3 regions of the Xanthomonas sp. NCPPB 1638 genome follow, and region 2 is predicted to be linked to each of the others. Evidence: predicted binding sites of a transcription regulator. Region 2 holds the regulator's gene; each other region holds the start of a gene.
What was found. The regulator FliA, encoded in region 2, starts transcription of late flagellar genes. The targets are predictions, from matches to a motif close to TAAAGTTTNNCNNNCNNNGGCCGATAA.
Positions count from the first base shown of each region.

Region 1: ACCQ13_RS06300 (GGDEF domain-containing protein) is a predicted target of FliA. The motif match lies at 3,521-3,547, and genes of this name have one in related genera.
Region 3: ACCQ13_RS12000 (flagellin) is a predicted target of FliA. The motif match lies at 4,775-4,801, and genes of this name have one in related genera.

Region 1 covers NZ_CM192984.1:1,453,258-1,459,629, forward strand. The annotation lists gene ACCQ13_RS06285 (efflux RND transporter permease subunit) at 1-122, shown strand, start outside; gene ACCQ13_RS06290 (SDR family oxidoreductase) at 157-888, shown strand; partial or broken gene ACCQ13_RS06295 (efflux transporter outer membrane subunit) at 882-2,297, shown strand; gene ACCQ13_RS06300 (GGDEF domain-containing protein) at 2,518-3,492, opposite strand; gene ACCQ13_RS06305 (hypothetical protein) at 4,139-4,423, opposite strand; gene ACCQ13_RS06310 (helix-turn-helix domain-containing protein) at 4,637-4,933, shown strand; gene tnpC (IS66 family transposase) at 5,006-6,372, opposite strand, start outside.
Region 2 covers NZ_CM192984.1:1,928,639-1,935,010, reverse strand. The annotation lists gene flhF (flagellar biosynthesis GTPase FlhF) at 295-1,959, shown strand; gene ACCQ13_RS08340 (MinD/ParA family protein) at 1,946-2,830, shown strand; gene ACCQ13_RS08335 (RNA polymerase sigma factor FliA) at 2,827-3,594, shown strand; gene cheY (chemotaxis response regulator CheY) at 3,629-4,021, shown strand; gene ACCQ13_RS08325 (protein phosphatase CheZ) at 4,021-4,647, shown strand; gene ACCQ13_RS08320 (chemotaxis protein CheA) at 4,650-6,299, shown strand.
Region 3 covers NZ_CM192984.1:2,803,686-2,810,057, reverse strand. The annotation lists gene ACCQ13_RS12020 (hypothetical protein) at 1-139, opposite strand, end outside; gene fliS (flagellar export chaperone FliS) at 148-561, opposite strand; gene fliD (flagellar filament capping protein FliD) at 711-2,036, opposite strand; gene ACCQ13_RS12005 (IS5 family transposase) at 2,232-3,332, shown strand; gene ACCQ13_RS12000 (flagellin) at 3,482-4,681, opposite strand; gene flgL (flagellar hook-associated protein FlgL) at 4,997-6,202, opposite strand; gene flgK (flagellar hook-associated protein FlgK) at 6,202-6,372, opposite strand, start outside.

The DNA.
Region 1 (6,372 bases), 480 kb from region 2:
TGGGCGTGACCCTGTTCGGACTGTTCCTGACGCCTGTGTTCTATGTGGCGCTGCGTAAGTGGGTGACCCGTCGAGGGCCCGCTGCACCGGCTGTGGTTCCGCATGACGCCGTCAAGGCGTAATTCCTCATATCCATCATCCAAAAGGATTCAGCACATGAGCAACACCAAGATCGCAGTGGTCACCGGCGCCACCCGCGGCATCGGCCTGGAAACCGTTCGTCAACTCGCCCAGGCCGGCGTGCACACGCTGCTGGCCGGCCGCAAGCGCGACGACGCGGTGGCCGCCGCGCTCACGCTGCAGGCAGAAGGCCTGCCGGTGGAAGCGATTCAACTGGACGTCAACGACGACATCAGCATCGCCGCGGCCGTCGGCACGGTGGGGCAGCGTCACGGCCACCTGGACATCCTGGTCAACAACGCCGGCATCATGATCGACGACGTGCAACGCAAGCCGTCCGAGCAAAGCCTGGACACCTGGAAGCGCAATTTCGACACCAACCTGTTCGCGGTGGTGGGCGTGACCAAGGCGTTCCTGCCGTTACTGCGTCGCTCGCTGGCTGGCCGCATCGTCAACGTGTCGAGCATCCTCGGCTCGTTGACCTTGCATAGCCAGCCCGGTTCGCCCATCTACGACTTCAAGGTGCCGGCCTACAACGCCTCCAAGAGCGCCTTGAACAGCTGGACCGTGCACCTGGCTTACGAACTGCGCGACACCCCGATCAAGGTCAATACCGTGCACCCGGGCTACGTCAAGACCGACATGAACAGTGGCGAGGGCGAGATCGAGGTAGCGCAGGGCGCGCACAGCAGCGTGCAGATGGCGCTGCTGGACGCCCACGGCCCCACCGGTAGCTACACCCACCTGGGAGAGACCTTGCCATGGTAAGAACATTGCTCGGCACGGCACTGGCCGCGCTGGTGCTCGGCGGTTGCGCGGTAGGGCCGGATTACCGGCCCGACCCACCCGCCTCGGTCACGCTGCAGGGCGCGCAGAACGCGTCCTTCAGCGCCGAATCCCCGGTCGGCACCTGGTGGTCGCAATTCGACGACCCGGTGCTGGAACAGCTGGTACGCGATGCCTTGTTCGCCAACCACGACCTGCGCATCGCCGTGTCGCGTGTCAAGCAGGCGCGCGCGGTGTTCGTCGAACGTCGTCTGGATCAGGCGCCGCACATCGCCGCACAAGGCAGCTTCGATCGTCGCGAACAGCAGCAGGTGATCGCCGGCAATCAGCGCTTCCTCACCGAACAAACCACCCTTGGTCTCGATGCAGCCTGGGAACTGGATCTGTTCGGCCGCCAGCGCCGCGCATCGGAAGCGGCGCGTGCCGACCTGGATGCCGAGCAGGCCAACCTGCAGGACGTGCAGGTCACCGTGGCGGCCGAAGTAGCGCGCAATTACTTCCAATTGCGCGGCACCCAGAAACAGCTCGCTGTCTCCAGGCGCACCCTGAGCAATCTGCACGACACCCAGAAGCTGACGCAGACGCGTTGGGACCTGGGTGCCGGCAGCGAGCTGGATGTGCAGAGCAGCCTGGCCCGCCTGAAAGCCATCGAAGCGGATATTCCGTTGCTGGAAACCGCCGAGGCACAGTACCGCCACCGGCTGGCCGTGTTGCTTGGCCAACAGCCCAATGCGCTGGACGCCACCCTGGTCGCGCGCAGCATGCCGGCATTCGTGCGGCCGTTGCCGCTGGGCGATACGGCCGGATTGCTGCGTCAGCGCCCGGACGTGCGTCGCGCCGAACGCCAGCTGGCGGCAGCCACCGCGCAGGTGGGCGTTGCCACGGCCGATCTGTTCCCGCGTATCAGCGTCAGCGGCTTTGTCGGCTTCCTGTCCGGCGATGCAGCGCGGCTGACCGACGGCAATGCCAAGGCCTGGTCGATCACCCCGTCGATCAGCTGGGCGGCGTTCGATTTCGGCACCGTGCGGGCGCGCTTGCGTGCCAGCAAGGCGCAGGCCGAAGGTGCGCTGGCACAGTATCAGCAGGCCGTGCTACTGGCGCTGGAAGACACCGAAAACGCCTTGATCGGCTACGGCCGCCAGCAGGCGCGCCTGGCCATCGTGGTCGAGCAGGCCAATGCCGCACGGCGTGCCGAACAGTTGGCGCAGATCCGCTACCGCGAAGGTTCGCAAGACTTCCTCACCTTGCTGGATGCACAGCGCACCCAGCTGGCGGCCGACGATGCCCTGGCGCAGGCCGAGGCGGCAGTCAATGTCGGCGTGGTCGGTGTATACAAGGCCTTGGGCGGGTGGAAGCAGGGCCAGGCGCCGACGGCCGTTCCTCTGGCAATGGGTGCCGTCGAGGCATCCGGGCAGATGGCAAGCGGCACCTCGTTCGAGCGCGGGCAGACCGCGCGCTGACGATCCGGCATCGCGGTCTGCCAGTGCTGCTGGTCGACATCGTCACGCGGCGCGGGAGGTCCCGCATCTGACCGGTGACGCCGCGTCGCCCGGCGGGCGAGGACGCATGCGCGTTGTGGCGATGGTCGCCGCGCGCATGTCCTGCTGTCCCTTAGTCGGCAAGCCGCACGCTGTCGCGGCCGCTGTTCTTGGCCAGGTACAGCGCCGCATCTGCGCGCGAAAACCAGTCCTGCCAATGGGTTTCGCCATCGTGCCGTGCCGCGCCCAGCGAGACGGTGATGCGCCCGCCCGGCCCGCGTAACCCGTTGCGGATCACCTTGCGCAACCGCTCGGTGGTCGCCTCCAGTTCGGCCAGCGAAGCGGCGCGCAGCAGCACCACGAACTCCTCGCCGCCAAAGCGGAAGACCTGATGCGGCGCGCGTACTTCGAAGCGCAGGATGGTGGCCAGGTCCGACAGCGCCGCATCGCCTGCGGCATGGCCGTACAGATCATTGACCTCCTTGAAATGGTCCAGATCCAGGATGATCAGGCTGTTGAGCCGGTCCTGCGGTTGACGTTGCTGGATCTGGTGGGTCAGCGCGCGTTCGAGCATGCGTCGGTTCGGCAGGCCGGTCAGCGCGTCAAGCGACGCCAGCTCTTCCAGATGTACGCGGTCGTCCTGCATCCGCAGCGAAAACACGTAGCCCACCGCCAACGTGACCAGGGTCACCGCCACGGTCGACACGCCCTGGCCGGCACTCACGATCAGGCCGGGCAGGAACAGCAAGGCGGCCAGCAGCGGCAGGCTCAGCAATACCGCACGCTGCGGCCCACACAGGAAATAGTTGGTCGCCAACACCGGAAACAGCCAAGGCAGCGCGCCGTCGCCGCCGGTCCAGCAGGCCACCAGGCAACCTCCGACATTGATCGACGCCAACCAGACGCCACCGGCGCCCGTACGTTCGGCGATACGCATCCGCCAGCCGCGCCAGATCGCCAACATGCCCAACGTAGTGGTGACCAGGCACGCCACCACTTGGCCGGACACAGCCAGATAGACCGCGTAAAGGCAGAGCAGTAGCGCAGTGATTGGCCCAAGCAGCTTGACGATGCCCAGACGAAAATCCCGCCGCAGGTGGAGGATCACATTGAAGGTTCTTTAGGAATCTGCAACATTATCGACCGGGCTCGGCAGAAATTGAGCCAGCGGGTGCCGCGACCACGGGTCGGAAAATGAAGCGTTGTCTGGCCGGATTTTCGCCTGCTTGACGGCTTCGTCGTCGCGGCCTTGATGCCGCCGAGGCAGCCGGGCGTGCCCTGCTGCGCACAACTTGACAGATCTCTGGATGCATTGCCGCAGTTGGCTACCAGTCGGGATGCAGGTTCCGATTATCTGGATTTTTTTTGCACTGTGCCAGGTTGCTGCTAAGCAGCACAGGACCTGGCCGGACCGCAGGAAGTTGCTGAGACGGGCGGCCGTATCGCTCGCATGACAGCAAATGCGGGCCGGTTGGCCCCTGGCAAGCAGGTGCGCGGCGTCAGTCAGCTAGCAGACGGAACCGTGGGCCTTTCCGCATGGATCGAGACGTTCACGTACCCGCTGCTTCATGCATGAAAAAGGCCGAGAACCCTTGTTTTACAGGGGTTCCCGGCCTCTCCAGGACCTCATCGGTCCGCTCATTGGTGGAGGTGGGCGGAGCCTGTAAACGCCCTCAGACAATCCACTGATCCTAAACAAATTAGAACTCAATGGATGGGTTTGCTTTGATACCTCAGATGATACCCGACCACCGTCACAACCGTGGACGGATCCAATCCCAGACATCTTTGGCGAGCCATCCAGCGTATTGATCGACACTGAGTTTGCTCACAAAGAGGCGATCATTGTTGTCAAGCTTCTGACGGAGGTCATCACTCAACTGCTGAGCAGTTCCGGTGCTCTGCATCCATCGCACGCTTTCCAATCCGCTGTCCTGCGTGTTGGCGTAGCGCTCCAAATGCTGGATGAACTGGCGGCGCGCAGCGTCATAGTTGCTGCGTTCTTTGTTGAGGTTCCAAGTCACGACGTAGACAGCCATTGCACTTCCTCCGTCCCAAGACCCGTCAGAGAATTCCGACTACAAGGACTTGTCGAAGTCGACAATTACCGACCACCGGGGTTGCAACGAAGCAAAAGATACGCTAAACGTAAGATACGGGAAACGTAATTTACGAGAAACGTAGCTTACGTTCATCCTTGGGGCATGACTTCTCCCAACGCCCGCAGTGTTCGTGTCGTCTTCGCCGCCCGCATGAAGAAGCGGAGGAAGACACTTCGGCTCAGCCAGAAGGCATTAGGAGTGCTCATGGGACTACCAGAAGATGTCGCAGCCGTTCGAATCAATCGATACGAGCGGGCAGTGCACGAGTGCGACAGTGAGACCGCCCAGAAGATGGCTGATGCCCTAGGCGTCTCTCTCGCCTACCTCTATGCAGAGACAGAGGAACTAGCAGAACTCATCCAGGAGTTCATGCAGCTTCCCACCAAAGATCAGCACGCGCTTTTGGCTGACATCAAGTCTCGTTCCAAGACCAATCGTGTGCGTTAACTGGCATCACATGTGTCGGTGAAGTTCGAGCTAGCTGTGTAAGCGTCCGCCAACCTCACCTACCCCGAAACCTCACTCCGTGCGCAACGGCAGCAATTGATCGATGTCCCGATCCAAGGTCGTCGGCAGCCGCGCCAGGGTGTCATGCAGCCAGGCATGCGGTTCGATACCGTTGGCCTTGGCGGTGGCCAGTAGGCTCATGATCGCCGCCGCGCGCCTGCCCGCCTGCGCTGAGCCGGCAAACAGCCAATTCTTGCGTCCCAGCGCCACCGGACGAATCGCGTTTTCGATCAGGTTGTTGTCGATCGGGTAACGTCCGTCCTGGACATAACGCGTCAGCGCGTCCCATCGCTTGAGCGTATAGGCCAGTGCACGCGCGGTGCCGCTGTTGCCCATCACCGTCTGCTGCAACTCCAACAACCAGCAGTTCAGCCGCGATAGCACCGGCACGGCGTGTTCTTGTCGGTAAGCCAGACGCTCATCGGGCTTCAGCGCGCTGGCTGCCGCTTCGATGGTGTAAAGCACGCCGATGCGCGCGATCGCTTCAGCCGCAATCGCGCTGCCGCTGGCCGCATGCTGCTCATGCCACTTGCGCCGGGCGTGGGCCCAACACCCCAGCTCCGTGACACCCTGCGCAAAGCTGGCTTTATAGCCGCTGTAGTCGTCCACCATCAGTGCGCCGCGCCACTTCCCAAGGAAATCGCGTGCGTGCTGGCCGCTGCGGCTGGTCTGGAACTGGAATACCACCATCGGTGGATCGGCGCCCGGGTGGTGGGCGGTGGCATACGCAAACAGATACGCACGCTTGGAGGAGCCTGCTGTTGGATCCAGCAGCTGCACCGGGGTTTCATCGGCATGCAGCACCGATTGCTGCTGCATCCGCACCGCCAGGCGGTCGGCCAACGGTTGCAGCGCCACGCCGATGGCGCCGATCCACTCGGCCATCGTGCTACGCGACAAGGCAACGCCGCTGCGTGCATAAATGGCTTCCTGCCGATACAGCGGCAAGTGATCGACATACTTTGCGACAGCGACCTGGGCCAGCAGGCTGGCATCGGCCTGGCCGCGCTCGATGATCGCCGCCGCCACCGGCTCGGCGACGATCAGCTCACAGCGACGGCAGCAATACTGCGGGTACACATCGCGCTTGACGTAGAACTCCAGCGGCTTGCAGGCCAGACGCTCGCTGACATGCTCGCCGATGGCCACCAGCGCGCTGTTGCACTGCGGGCAGTTGCAGTTGGCCGGCTCGTGCCGAGTTTCTACACGCTCAAGATGCTCGGGTAACGGCTTGCGCCCGGCGTTTGCTGCACGCCGACGCTTCTGGGTCACCGCTGCGGTCTCGCCCTCGGCCTGGAGCGCGGCCAACTGCGCTTCCACTGCGGCGATATCGGCGGCCATGGTGTCTTCGAACAGCTGGCGCTGGTCCGGGTCCATGC
Region 2 (6,372 bases):
GACGTCGTGAAGGCGCAACGCCTTCTTCAAGCAATCGCCTGACCGCCGCCGCCAGCGGTCGATCCACCTGCCCTGCGTCCCATGCGGTTCCCGCGCCGGAAACCCGGCACTGCGGTGTTTGGCACGCCGCATGCATTAGCCCTGGCGAGACCGCAGCCAGCACCACCGCTACGGGGTCGATGGCAGGACTTGGAACTACCAACGGGACAGGCAACTCATGACGCTGGCAACACACCCACATTCATCGCGCACCCGTCCGGCGTCCGGCGGGTCCTGTTCCTGGAGGTACCTGGCATGAAGATCAAACGCTTTGTCGCCCCGGACATGCGCACTGCATTCCGCATGGTACGCGAGGAACACGGCCCGGATGCCGTGATCCTGTCCAACCGTCGCACCGCCGAAGGCATCGAGATCGTCGCCGCCAGCAACTACGACGAAGAGCTGGTGCAGCGCGCCCTGGAAACCGCCCGCGACACCCCGGCCACCACTGTGCCGGTGCAGCAGGCACCCGTGCAGCAGGCACCGGCACCGGTTGTCGCCCGCCCCGCCGCGCCAGTCCATGCCCCGCTGAAGCCGACCGCCGAGACCGGCATGAGCCACCGCCAGCGCGTGGCCAACGCCGCCGAAGACATGATCGCGGCCATGGCCCTGCGCCAGCCGGCCAGCGTGCCGCGCCAGCCGCCGGTCGCTCCCCCGATCCGCAGCGCCGCACCGATGCCGGCCGTGCAGGAACTGGCCGCCCCGGTCGTGCAGCGCCAGGAACACGCGTTGTCGGCAGTGCCGGAACAGCTGTTCGCCGACTTCCTGACCACCGCCCCGGTGCCGCGCCCGGCCGCGCCGGTGCAGGCCGCGAGCCCGGCCATGGCTGCCGCCCCCGCCTATGCTGGCCAGGGCCAGGACGACGACGCGTTCGCCGACGCGGCCGACTTCGATCTGGACGAGGCCCTGCCGCAGATCCTGCCGCCGGCCGCCTTGCCACCGATCGTGGTCGCCCCGCCGGCCCCCGCTGCGCTGGCCGCCGTGCCGGTGGCTGCCGCGCCGATCCCGCAGAACGACGAAGAACTCAAGCAACTGCGCGGCGAGCTGGCGCTAATGCGGCAGATGATCGAGCGCGAAATGAACCGCCTCACCGACGAGCGCCTGCGCGGCTCCCCGGTGCGCGCGCAGACGCTGGAACTGATGGACGACTACGGCTTCGACGCCGGCCTCACCCGCGACGTGGCCCTGCAGATCCCGGCCGATACCGAATTGCACCGCGGCCGCGGACTGATGCTGGGCCTGCTGTCCAAGCGCCTGCCGGTGACCCCGATCGACCCGCTGGAACGCGGCGGGGTGATCGCCCTGGTCGGCCCGACCGGTGCCGGCAAGACCACCACCATCGCCAAGCTGGCGCAGCGCTTCGCCGCCCAGCACGCCCCCCGCGACGTGGCCCTGGTCACCACCGACACCCTGCGCGTCGGCGGCCGCGAGCAGCTGCACAGCTACGGCCGCCAGCTCGGCATCGCGGTGCACGAGGCCGACAGCGCCGAAAGCCTGCTCGCCCTGCTGGAGCGCCTGCGCGACTACAAGCTGGTGCTGATCGACACCGCCGGCATGGGCCAGCGCGATCGCGCCCTGGCCGCCCAGCTGAACTGGCTACGCGCCGCCCAGCAAGTCACCTCGCTGCTGGTGCTGCCCGCCAACTCCCATTTCGCCGACCTCGACGAGGTCGTGCGCCGCTTTGCCCACGCCAAGCCCCAGGGCGTGGTGCTGACCAAACTCGACGAGACCGGCCGCTTCGGCAGTGCCCTGTCGGTGGTGGTCGATCACCAACTACCCATCACCTGGGTGACTGACGGACAGCGGGTCCCCGACGACCTGCACCGCGCCAATGCCGCCAGTCTCGTTCTTCGCCTTGAAGATTTACGGCGCGCTGCCGATAAGCCCTGTACTCCGGAGCACAACCATGCAGTCGCGTGAATACGCAAAGCTGACCAACGCCTTCCCCCTGTCGGCAACCCGTCCCGAGCCCCTGGGCCCGGTGCGCACCATTGCCGTGACCGGTGGCAAGGGTGGCGTGGGCAAGACCAACATCTCCGCCAACCTGGCCGTGGCACTTGCCGACATGGGCAAGCGCACGCTGCTGCTGGACGCCGATCTTGGCCTGGCCAACCTGGACGTGGTGCTGGGGCTTTCACCCAAGTACACCCTGGCCGACCTGATCGCCGGCCGTTGCACGCTGGATGAAGTCATCATCGAAGGCCCCGGCGGCGTGCTGGTGGTGCCGGCCGCCTCCGGCCGCCGCCACATGGCCGAACTGGCCCCCGCCCAGCACATCGGCCTGGTCAATGTGTTCTCCGAGCTGGAGCGCGATCTGGACGTGATGGTCATCGACACCGCCGCCGGCATCACCGACAGCGTGCTGACCTTCTGCCAGGCCGCCCAGGACACCGTGGTGGTGGTCTGCGATGAACCGGCCTCGATCACCGATGCCTACGCACTCATCAAGGTGCTCTCGCGCGAACGCGGCGTGGACCGCCTGCAGATCATCGCCAACATGGTGCGCGACCCCAACGAGGGCCGCCTGCTGTACGACAAGCTCTCCCGCGTCTGCGAGAAATTCCTCGGCGATGTCTCGCTGAACTACCTCGGCCATGTGCCGCAGGACGACTGGTTGCGCCTGTCGGTGCAGCGCCAGCAACCCGTCATCAAGGCCTACCCTGCCAGTCCGTCGGCGCAGGCCATTGCAGAAATCGCTCGCCGTACCTCGCGCTGGCAGGCCCCCACCGTGCCGCGCGGCAACGTCGAGTTCTTTGTCGAACGCATCATCCAACGGGGAGTGGCCGCATGAGTACCGCCACCGCAACGACCGCCACCGCGCAATACCGTGCCGTCCAACGCAACAACGCCAACGACGTGGTGACCCTGCACGCCGACCTGGTGCGCCGCATCGCCCACCACCTGGCTGCCCGCCTGCCGGCGAGCGTGGAAGTGGACGACCTGATCCAGTCCGGCATGATCGGCCTGATCGAAGCCTCGCGCAGCTACGACTCCGAGCAGGGTGCCTCGTTCGAGACCTATGCCTCGATCCGGATCCGCGGCTCGATGATCGACGAGATCCGCCGTGGCGACTGGGTGCCGCGTTCGGTGCACCGCCGTGCCCGCGATGCCGCCGCCGCCGTGCGCAAGATCGAACAGAACACCGGCCGTGCCGCCGCCGCCACCGAAGTGGCCGCCGCGATGGAGATGCCGCTGCCCGACTACCTGCGCCTGATGGAAGACGCCGCACGCGGCCAGGTGCTGAGCCTGGAATCGCGCATCGAAGATCACGGCGAGCTGGACACCACCGCCAAAGGCGGGCCCAATCCGCAGCAGATGATGGAACGGGGCGAATTCGGCCGCGAGCTGGGCAAGGCCATCGGCCAATTGCCCGAGCGCGAGCAACTGGTGCTGTCGCTGTACTACGAACAGGAATTGAACCTGAAGGAAATCGGCGCCGTACTCGGTGTCAGCGAATCGCGCGTCTGCCAGATCCACGGCCAGGCCGTGGTGCGCTTGCGCGGCCGCCTCAAGGTATTCGAACTGGCCGATGCCGGTGTCGAAAATGACGATTGATTTTTTCGCGTATTTTTCGTGTTAGGAGCTTGATGTGAACAAGAACATGCGGATCCTGATCGTGGACGACTTCTCGACAATGCGACGCATCGTCAAGAATCTGTTGGCAGATCTTGGCTTCACCAACACCGCAGAGGCCGAGGATGGCAACAGCGCGCTGGCTGCGCTGCGCGCAGGTCCGTTCGATTTCGTGGTGACGGACTGGAACATGCCCGGCATGACCGGCATCGACCTGCTGCGCAACATCCGCGCCGACGCCAAGCTCAAGCACCTGCCGGTGATGATGGTGACCGCCGAAGCCAAGCGCGAGCAGATCATCGAAGCCGCCCAGTGCGGCGTGAACGGCTACATCATCAAACCGTTCACCGCGCAAACGCTGGAAGAGAAGCTGGGCAAGGTGTTCGAACGTCTGACGGCGACCGCCTGATGAACGCCACCGTCGAAGCCGATGCCGAACGTGCCGCGCTGATCGAACGCCTGCAACACGCGCTCGATGCACTGGAAAGCGGTGACCAGGTTGCCTGGCGGCGCGAGGTCGATCACCTCGCCGCCCTGCGCACGCGCCCGATGATGCAGAGCCTGAGCCGGCTCGCCCGCGAACTGGGACAGGCCCTGGGCGAACTGCCCACCGTGCCCGACGAGGCCGGCGAACTGGACGATGCCTGCTCGCGCCTGGACCATGTGGTGGAGATGACCGAGAAGGCCAGCCACCGCACCCTGGACCTGGTCGAGGAATGCCGCGTGCTGGCCAACCAGCTGCGCGACGGCGGCCTCAATCAGGACCAGGCCGCGCTATTGGACAAGATGCGCCACAACCTGACCGAACTGTCGCTGGCGCAGAGCTACCAGGACCTCAGCGGGCAGATCATCCGCCGCGTGGCCGGGATCGTGCGCCGCGTGCATGAGGGCTTCGGTGCGCTCGGCCTGCCGCCGAAGAGTACCGAACCGAAGAACGACGACGGCGGTCTTGCCGGCCCCGCCATCAAGGGCCTGGACCGTCATGCGGTGTCGCAGGACGACGCCGACGATTTGCTGTCCGGATTGGGGTTGTAACCATGAGTGCTGTTCCAGACGATATTGCTGCCGATTTCATCGTCGAGGCCCAGGAAATCCTGGACCGCCTCGGCGAACAGCTGGTGTCGCTGGAACAGGCACCAGACGAAGCCGACCAGCTCAACGCGGTGTTCCGCGGTTTCCACACCCTCAAGGGCGGCGCCGGCTTCCTGGCGATCAAACCCATGGTGGAGCTGTGCCACGCCGCCGAGGAAACTCTCGGCATGGCGCGCTCTGGCCAGGCGGTGTTGCAGGCGCATCACTTCGATGCCGCGCAGCAGTCGCTGGATTATCTGCAGGCCATGTTGGATGCGATGGGCTCGGGTGAACCCGTGCCGCACGCACCGGCCACGCTGATTGCGCAATTCGATGCCAAGAGCGGCCCGCCGGCGGTCAAGTCCGTGCCCAAAGGCGCCACCGCACCGGCGCACGACGCCCACGCACCCGCTGCGCCCGGTGCCAAGGCCGGCCCCAAGGCCGCAGCCAAGGCCGGTGCCGAGGCCGAGCAGACCGTGCGCGTGGACACCAAGCGGCTGGACGCCATCGTCAACCTCATCGGCGAACTGGTGCTCTCGCGCAACCGCCTGAAGACCTTGCGCACCCGCCTGCGCGATGAAGAACTCGACCGCGCGGTGAGCACGCTGGACATCGCCACTGCGCGCCTGCAGACCGCGGTCATGCGTACCCGCATGCAGCCGGTGAGCAAGGTCTTCGCGCGCTTTCCGAAGGTGGCGCGCGATGTCGCGCGCACCCTGTCCAAGGAAGTGGAACTGGAACTGATCGGCGCCGAGACGGAACTGGACCGCAACCTGGTCGAAGCCCTGGCCGACCCCTTGGTGCACCTGGTGCGCAACGCCATCGACCACGGCATCGAATCGCCGGCCCTGCGCGAAGCCACCGGCAAACCGCGTAGCGGCCATGTGCGCCTGTCCGCGCAGCAGGAAGGCGATTACGTCAGTATCGAAATCCAGGACGACGGCGCCGGCATCGACCCCGAGCGGCTGCGCGAGATCGCCCGCAACAAGGGCCTGATCGACGCCGAGGCCGCCGCCCGCCTGAGCACCGACGAATGCCTGCATCTGATCTTCATGCCGGGCTTTTCCACCAAGGTCGAGGTCACCGACATCTCCGGCCGTGGCGTGGGCATGGACGTGGTGCAGTCGCGCATCCGCGAATTGAGTGGTCAGATCCAGATCCAGTCCGAACTGGGCCGCGGCAGCCGCTTCATGATCCGCGTCCCGCTGACCCTGGCGATCCTGCCCACGCTGCTGGTGCAGGCCGGCGAAGCCGTCTACGCCTTGCCGTTGGCACGCGTGGTCGAAGTGCTGCACGCCCCGCAGACCTCGCTGGGCTGGTTCGACGGCCGCGCCGTGCTCGACCGCCGCTCGCATACCCTGCCCCTGATCGACCTGCGCCGCTGGCTGGGCGTGCCCGCCGAACAGCCGCCGCTGCTGACCGTGGTGCTGCTGCAGGCCGGCGAAACCCGCTTCGGCCTGGTGGTGGACCAGGTGCGCGGCCGCGAGGAGGTGGTCATTAAACCGCTACCACGCGCCCTGCGCGGCCTGCCCGGCTACGCCGGCGCCACGCTGATCGGCGACGGCCGCATGGCCTTGATCCTGGATGTGGATGGATTGCGCTCCAGCGATCATTGATATTCGGGATTCGGGATTCGGGATTCGGGATTGGGAGAATCGGGAATCGGGAATCGGGAATCGGGAATCGGGA
Region 3 (6,372 bases), 880 kb from region 2:
CCAGGTCCACATGCTGAGCGAACTCGTGCAGATGCCGGTCGTGGTTGTCCAGCAGATGCGGCATGACCTCGAACTCCTCGTTGGCCATGGCACTGCGGAGATCGGCCATTTCGGCCTGGAGACTTTGCACGCTATGCATGGCCGGGCTCACGAGACGGCTGACAGGCCGCGTTGTTCAAGGGGGATGGAGTTCCACGCCGAGTCGATTTCGCTGAGCAACTCCAGCGCCTCGGTCAATGCAGATTCGTCGTTGTGCAGGTTGGCCGCAGTCAACCGCTGCATCACGTAGTCGTACAGGGCCGACAGGTTGCCGGCGATCTCGCCGCCGGCTTCGTGATCGAGTGAGCCATTCAAGTGGCCAACGATCGCGCATGCCTCGCCGATCGCCTTGCCCTTGCGTGCCTGGTCGCCTTGCGCCAGGCAAGCCTGGGCCAGACGAATGCGCTGGCAGGCGCCGGCAAACAGCAACGACACCAGCTTGTGCGGGTCGGCTTCGGTGACGCTGGTGGAGACGCCGACCTTGCGGTACTGCTCGGCGTACTGACGATTTGAACCGTACATGGGTGCTTCCTCAATGGGCTGGCCGTTGCTGATCCCGGAGCGTTGCGCTTGTGCGACGACGCTCCTGCCGACCGGCAGGACCGGAATCACGGCAGGCTCTTGTTGTATCGGCAATACCCTTGCGGGACTTGAGGATCGCCGTCACGGAATCAGTTCGTCAGCAGGCTGCTGAGCGAGCTGGTGCTGCTTTGCAACTTGCTTATCATGGTTTCCATCGCGGTGAACTGCGCGGTGTAGCGGTCGCTGAGTTTTTCCATGCGCGCATCGAGATCGTCCAGGTCCGATTCGTAGCCCTTGATGGTCTTGTTCAAGCTGTCCGAACGCAGGGTCAGCGTGCCGTTGGTGACGTTGACGTTGCTGTCCAGCAGCTTGGTCAGGGTGCCGCCGAACTTGCTGTCCTTGCCAAATACCTCGGCCGCCGCGCCGCCATCGGAGGCGATGGCGGTATCGAACTTGGCGCCGTCGAAACTCATTACGCCATCCTTGTCGATGGTCAGGCCGAGTGCCTTGAGTTCGTTGACGTTGCCGCTGACCTGGCCGCGCAGCTGTTGCTGCAGGCTGCGCACCAGCGAATCGCCGGTCAGCGCGGAGGCGGTCCTGGTGGTGGCGTCGTAGCTACTGCTTTTCGCCAGCAATGTGTTGGCCGTGTTGTAGGCAGCGGCGAACGCGGTGAGATTGCCCTTGAGGCCGCTGGTGTCGGCCGCGACGCCGAGGTTGAATTTGGTGCCTTCGGCGGCCTTGGTGAGGTTGAGTACCACGCCGGGCACGATGTCGGTGACGGTGTTGGAGCTGGAGGTGCGTTCGAAGCCGTCCACGCGCACCAGCGCATCGGCCGCGGCGACGGTCTGGTTCAGCCCGCCGGTGACGCCGGGGCCGAAGGTGAGGGCGCTCAGGCTAGGGTCGCTGGCACTGACGGTCAGTGCGCCCTTGGTGCCGGAATCGACTGCGTTGAAGACCAGGTGCTGGCCATCGTTGGCGGTGACCACGCTGGCGGTGACGCCCTTGCCGCCGGAGGCCTTGTTGATGGCGGCGGCGATATCGGTGAGCTTGTCGGTGCCGCTGATGTCCACGGTGACGCTGTTGTCGCCATAGCCGATCGTCAATGTTCCACTACCGACCGTGGCATCGGCAGTGAACGCGCCGGAGGCCAGCTTTTGCGCGGTCGCCAGCGACACCACTTCCACCGAATAGTTGCCCGGCGCCGCCGAACTGGTGGTGGTGGCGGTGAAGCCGGCATCGGTCGGCACCGTGGCCTTGTAGGCATTGGTGTCGGCGCTGCTGATGACCTTGTCCAGCGCAGACTTGAGCGTGGTCATGCTGCTCTTGATCTGGCTGATCGCCGACAGCTGCGTGGTCGCGGCGGTGCCGGCCTTGTTGATGCGCGCCTGCTCCGGGTCTTTCTGCCGGGATACCAGAGTGGACACCACCGTTGGGATGTCCAGACCGGAGCCGGAAGTGCTGATCACCGATGCCATGTTGCATTCCTCGTGTGGGCGTCCGAAACAGACGGACGCATGGGATTACGTGACGGGTATCGGCCGCATCCGCGAGGACTTTAGCGGCAGCGACAGGTCACGCTCGCGGGAAGTGATGATGCAAGTTCCATACCTGCTCAGAGGGTGTTTACATAATGATATAATAGTGCCATCTCATCACAGACAGTCATCGAAATGGGCCGCCCACTGAAGATTCAAGTCGAACATGAAGCTGTGTTGATGGACATCGTCGCGTCGGATCCGACGGCGACGTTGGAGGAAATCAGGCTTGAGCTTCTCCGCCGCTGCAACGTGCATGTTCATGAGCAAACGGTGGTCTCGACGTTGAAAAGGCTTGGTATCGAGCGCCGCCCTAGCCATGAGGTGGTAACGATCGAGAAAGTCCAGATCGATAAGTCGCGTTATGGCTATACCGATGCGCACGCTCGCCAGGAGCCGGAACAGACCTACCCGAGTTGCCTGACCAACGCCGAATGGGCACTGGTCAGGGATATTTTCGAGAAGGAAGGCGGGCGCGGTTTGCCGCCGCGCATCAGCCGCAGAACGCTGGTGGATGCGTGTTGTTATGTGGTGCGCAGCGGTGGGTCGTGGCGGATGCTGCCAGTACATTTTCCACGTTGGCAAAACGTGTATCGCACCTTCCGCCGCTGGAGCGAGCAAGGCAAGTTCGAGCAGATGCACGACCGCCTGCGCGGGCAATGGCGCGAGCGCGAAGGAAGGAACGAAGAACCCACCGCCGCAGTGATCGATGCACAATCCACGCGCGGTTCTGCGCAAGGTGGCGACACTGGCTATGACGCCGGCAAGAAGGTCAAAGGGCGCAAACGGCATCTGGTGGTGGATACGCTCGGATTGCTGCTTGCCGTGAGCGTCACCGCCGCCAGCATGCAGGACCGCGATGGCGCTTATCCGGTGGTGGAACGGGCGATGGAAAAATATCCGAGCATCCAGACGCTGTACACCGACAGCGGTTACGCAGGGCAGTGTGCGCAGCTGCTGTCGCAGTGTCACAACATCCGGGTACAGGTCGTGCGGCATCCGGCCAACAAGAACGTGGGGCGTTGGATGGGTCCAGAGCAGCCGGACCTATTCACTGTGAAAGCCAGTGCTCAGGGATTTGTGGTGCTGGCCAAGCGTTGGGTGGTCGAACGCACGCATGCCTGGAACGACCGTGCACGCCGACTCGTCATGCACCACGATCGGCTGCCCAAGGTGGCCGAGGCGTGGGTATGGCTGGCTCAAGCGCGATTGCTGCTGGCGCGGCTGACTGGTTAATTATGTAAACACCCTCTCAGGGCCGGGCCTGCGTCAAAAATCCTGCCCGGGCCACTGTGGCATGGCAGCGGACACAAAAAAGCCCCTCCGAAGAGGGGCTTTGGACGGCTGCGGAACGCTGCCGTATTGCGGCGGCAGCTGGCTGCAAGTTACTGCAGCAGGCTCAGCACGTTCTGCGGAACCGACTTGGCCTGGGCCAGCATCGCGGTACCGGCCTGCTGCAGGATCTGCGTGCGGGTCAGTTCGGCGGTTTCCTTGGCGTAGTCGGTATCGCGGATACGGCTACGCGAGGCCGACAGGTTTTCCGAGGTTGCGCTCAGGTTGGCGATGGTGGAGGTGAAGCGGTTCTGCACCGCACCCATGTCGGCGCGCGAGGAGTTGACCGCGGTCAGCGCCTTGTCGACGATTTCCAGGGCCTTCTGCGAGCCGGAGAACGTGGAGATGTCCAGGCTGCTCAGGGTCGAAACGGCGGAGCCGGAAGCGGCCGACGCGGTGGTGATGCCGGCGCCAACGGTGATGCCAGTGGCGCTGGAGGTGCCAGCCGACAGCGAGGTGAAGTCCTGGCCAGCCTTCAGCGATTCGATCTGCACCGTACCGTCGGTCTTGATCGAGGCGTACATGCCGGTCTGGTCCAGCTTGTCGTTGATCGCCGCAGCAACCTTCTTGTTGACGTCGGCAGCGGTGTCGCCGGAAGCGACCTTGACGTCGGCGATGGTGACGCTCTTGGCAGCGCCGCTGGCATCGTTGAACGCCAGGCTGATACCGGTGACCGAACCAGAAGCGGTGGCGGTGCCGGTGACGCCGGCAGCAGAGACCGCAGCAGCAAACCGGGCCTTGCCCAGCGAATCGACGTTGGCGTCGACGATGCTGTTGATGCCGATGGTCTGGCCAGCGTCGGCACCGACCTGGAACAGCGCGCCGGAGAAGTCGCCGTTCAACAGCTTGGTGCCGTTGAAGTTGGTCTGGTTGGCAACGCGGTCGATTTCGGCGGTGAGCTGCTTGACTTCGGAGTTCAGCGCGTCACGGTCGGTGGACGAGTTGGTGGCGTTGGACGACTGCACCGACAGCTCGCGGATACGCTGCAGGTTGCTGCCGATTTCCACCATCGCGCCTTCGGCGGTCTGGGCCAGCGAGATGCCGTCGTTGGCGTTGCGCGAGGCCACGTCCAGGCCGCGGATCTGCGTGGTGAAGCGTTCGGAAATCGCCAGACCGGCGGCGTCGTCCCTGGCGCTGTTGATGCGCAGGCCCGACGACAGACGCTGGATACTCGTCGACATGCTGGCGCTGCTGGTGTTGAGGTTCCGCTGAGCGTTCAGCGACATTACGTTGGTGTTGATGACCTGTGCCATTTGATTTCTCCTAAGCGATTTTTCCGGCAAGGGGGCTTGCCTGGATTCTCCGCAGGGGGGCCATCAAGTTGGCCGTTGCCGCTGCTGAGATGGATAACGGCGTTGTATCGGGAACCTTTAGCGGATATCGGCGTTTTTTATCGCTTTTCCGCTTCGGGACAAGAGGCAGGAACGTTGTGTAGCAAGGGCGGCGATAGATCCGGCGGCACCCTGTCGATCTTTAGACTTGGTATAACCCTGAAATAATAAATACCGTCCTTCCACGCGACCCGGGCCGCGCGGGAGCGAACAAAACGCAGGGTGTCCTGCGCAAATTCAGCGGATCAAATTAAACAACGACGACGATTGCATCTGCTGAAAAATCGTTTGAGCGGCCTGCAACGAGGCCTTCTCGAGTTGGTACTGCCCGATCGCCGAGGCGTAGTCCAGATCGCGGATCGACGACAGGGTGGTCTTGAGCGTGACTTCATTGGATTCGAGCAAGGAGTTGGCGTTGTCAATTGCTGACAACTGCGCGCCACCGGAGGCGCGCGCATCGATCATCTTGGAGGACGCCTGCGCGATATCGCGCATCGACGACTGCAAGGTGTTGATCATCGATGCCTTTTGCGGCGGGGTCAGGGTGTCCGAGTTGAGTGCGCCGACTAGGTCGTCGATGGTGGAGAACACGTCCTTGGTGCTGGAGGCGCCAATCTGGAAACTATCCCCCACCGCCGGTGCGCCGCTGATGCGCATGCGCACGCCGGCCGCGTTGATGTCTTCGCCATCTTTATAGGTGCCGGTGCTGACCACCGCATTGGTGCTGTCGCGCACTTCATAGGTGTTGGCGGCGGTGAACTGCACGCTGTAGCTGCTGCCATTCCAGCTGCCGGTGCTGGCGTCGCGGCTGAAATCCAGCAGCAACCCGGTGCCGGTATTGGCGGCGTTGGCGTGCGCGTCCACGGTGCCGTCGCCGGTGCGGATGCGCATGAAGATTTCGCTGCCGGGCAGGGTGTCGCTGACAAAGGTGTCCGGCGCCACTTCCACCTGTTTCTGGGTCTGGTCGCCGTTGTAGGTGACGCTGCCACTGCTCTTGATGAACGGTGCGCTGCCGTCGGCCGTGCCGCCGAACAGGTAGCGCCCGGTGCCGTCGGTGCTGTTGGCCAGGCTGACCATGCTGTCGCGCAGGGCGGTCAGCTCCGAGGCGATCGCCTTGCGATCGTCGGGGCTGAGCGAGGAATTGTTGGCCTGCACCGCTAATTCGGTGACGCGCGCCATTTTGTCGCCGGCCTGGGTCAGGGCGTTTTCCTGCAGGCCCAGGCGGTTCTGCACGTTGTTGGCGTTTTCGCCGAAGCGGGTGATTGCTGCCAGCGCGCGATCCAGGCCCACGGCGGTACCGGCAGCGACCGGGTCGTCCTTGGCGGTGACCAGGCGCTGGCCGCTGGACAGCTGCGATTCGAGCTGGTTCAGCCGCGCCTGCTTGGCCCCCATCGAGGCGACCGACTGGCTGTACATCATGCTGGTGGAGATACGGTCAGTCATCAGCGTACGGCGCCCAGGATGGCTTGGAAGATGGTGTCGGCGGTGGAAATCATCTGTGCAGCGGCCTGGTAGGCCTGCTGCAGCTTCAGCATGTTGGCGGCTTCCTCATCGAGGTTGACGCCAGAAATCGAGTCGCGGCTGGCCTGCGCCTGGTCATTGATGACCTTCTG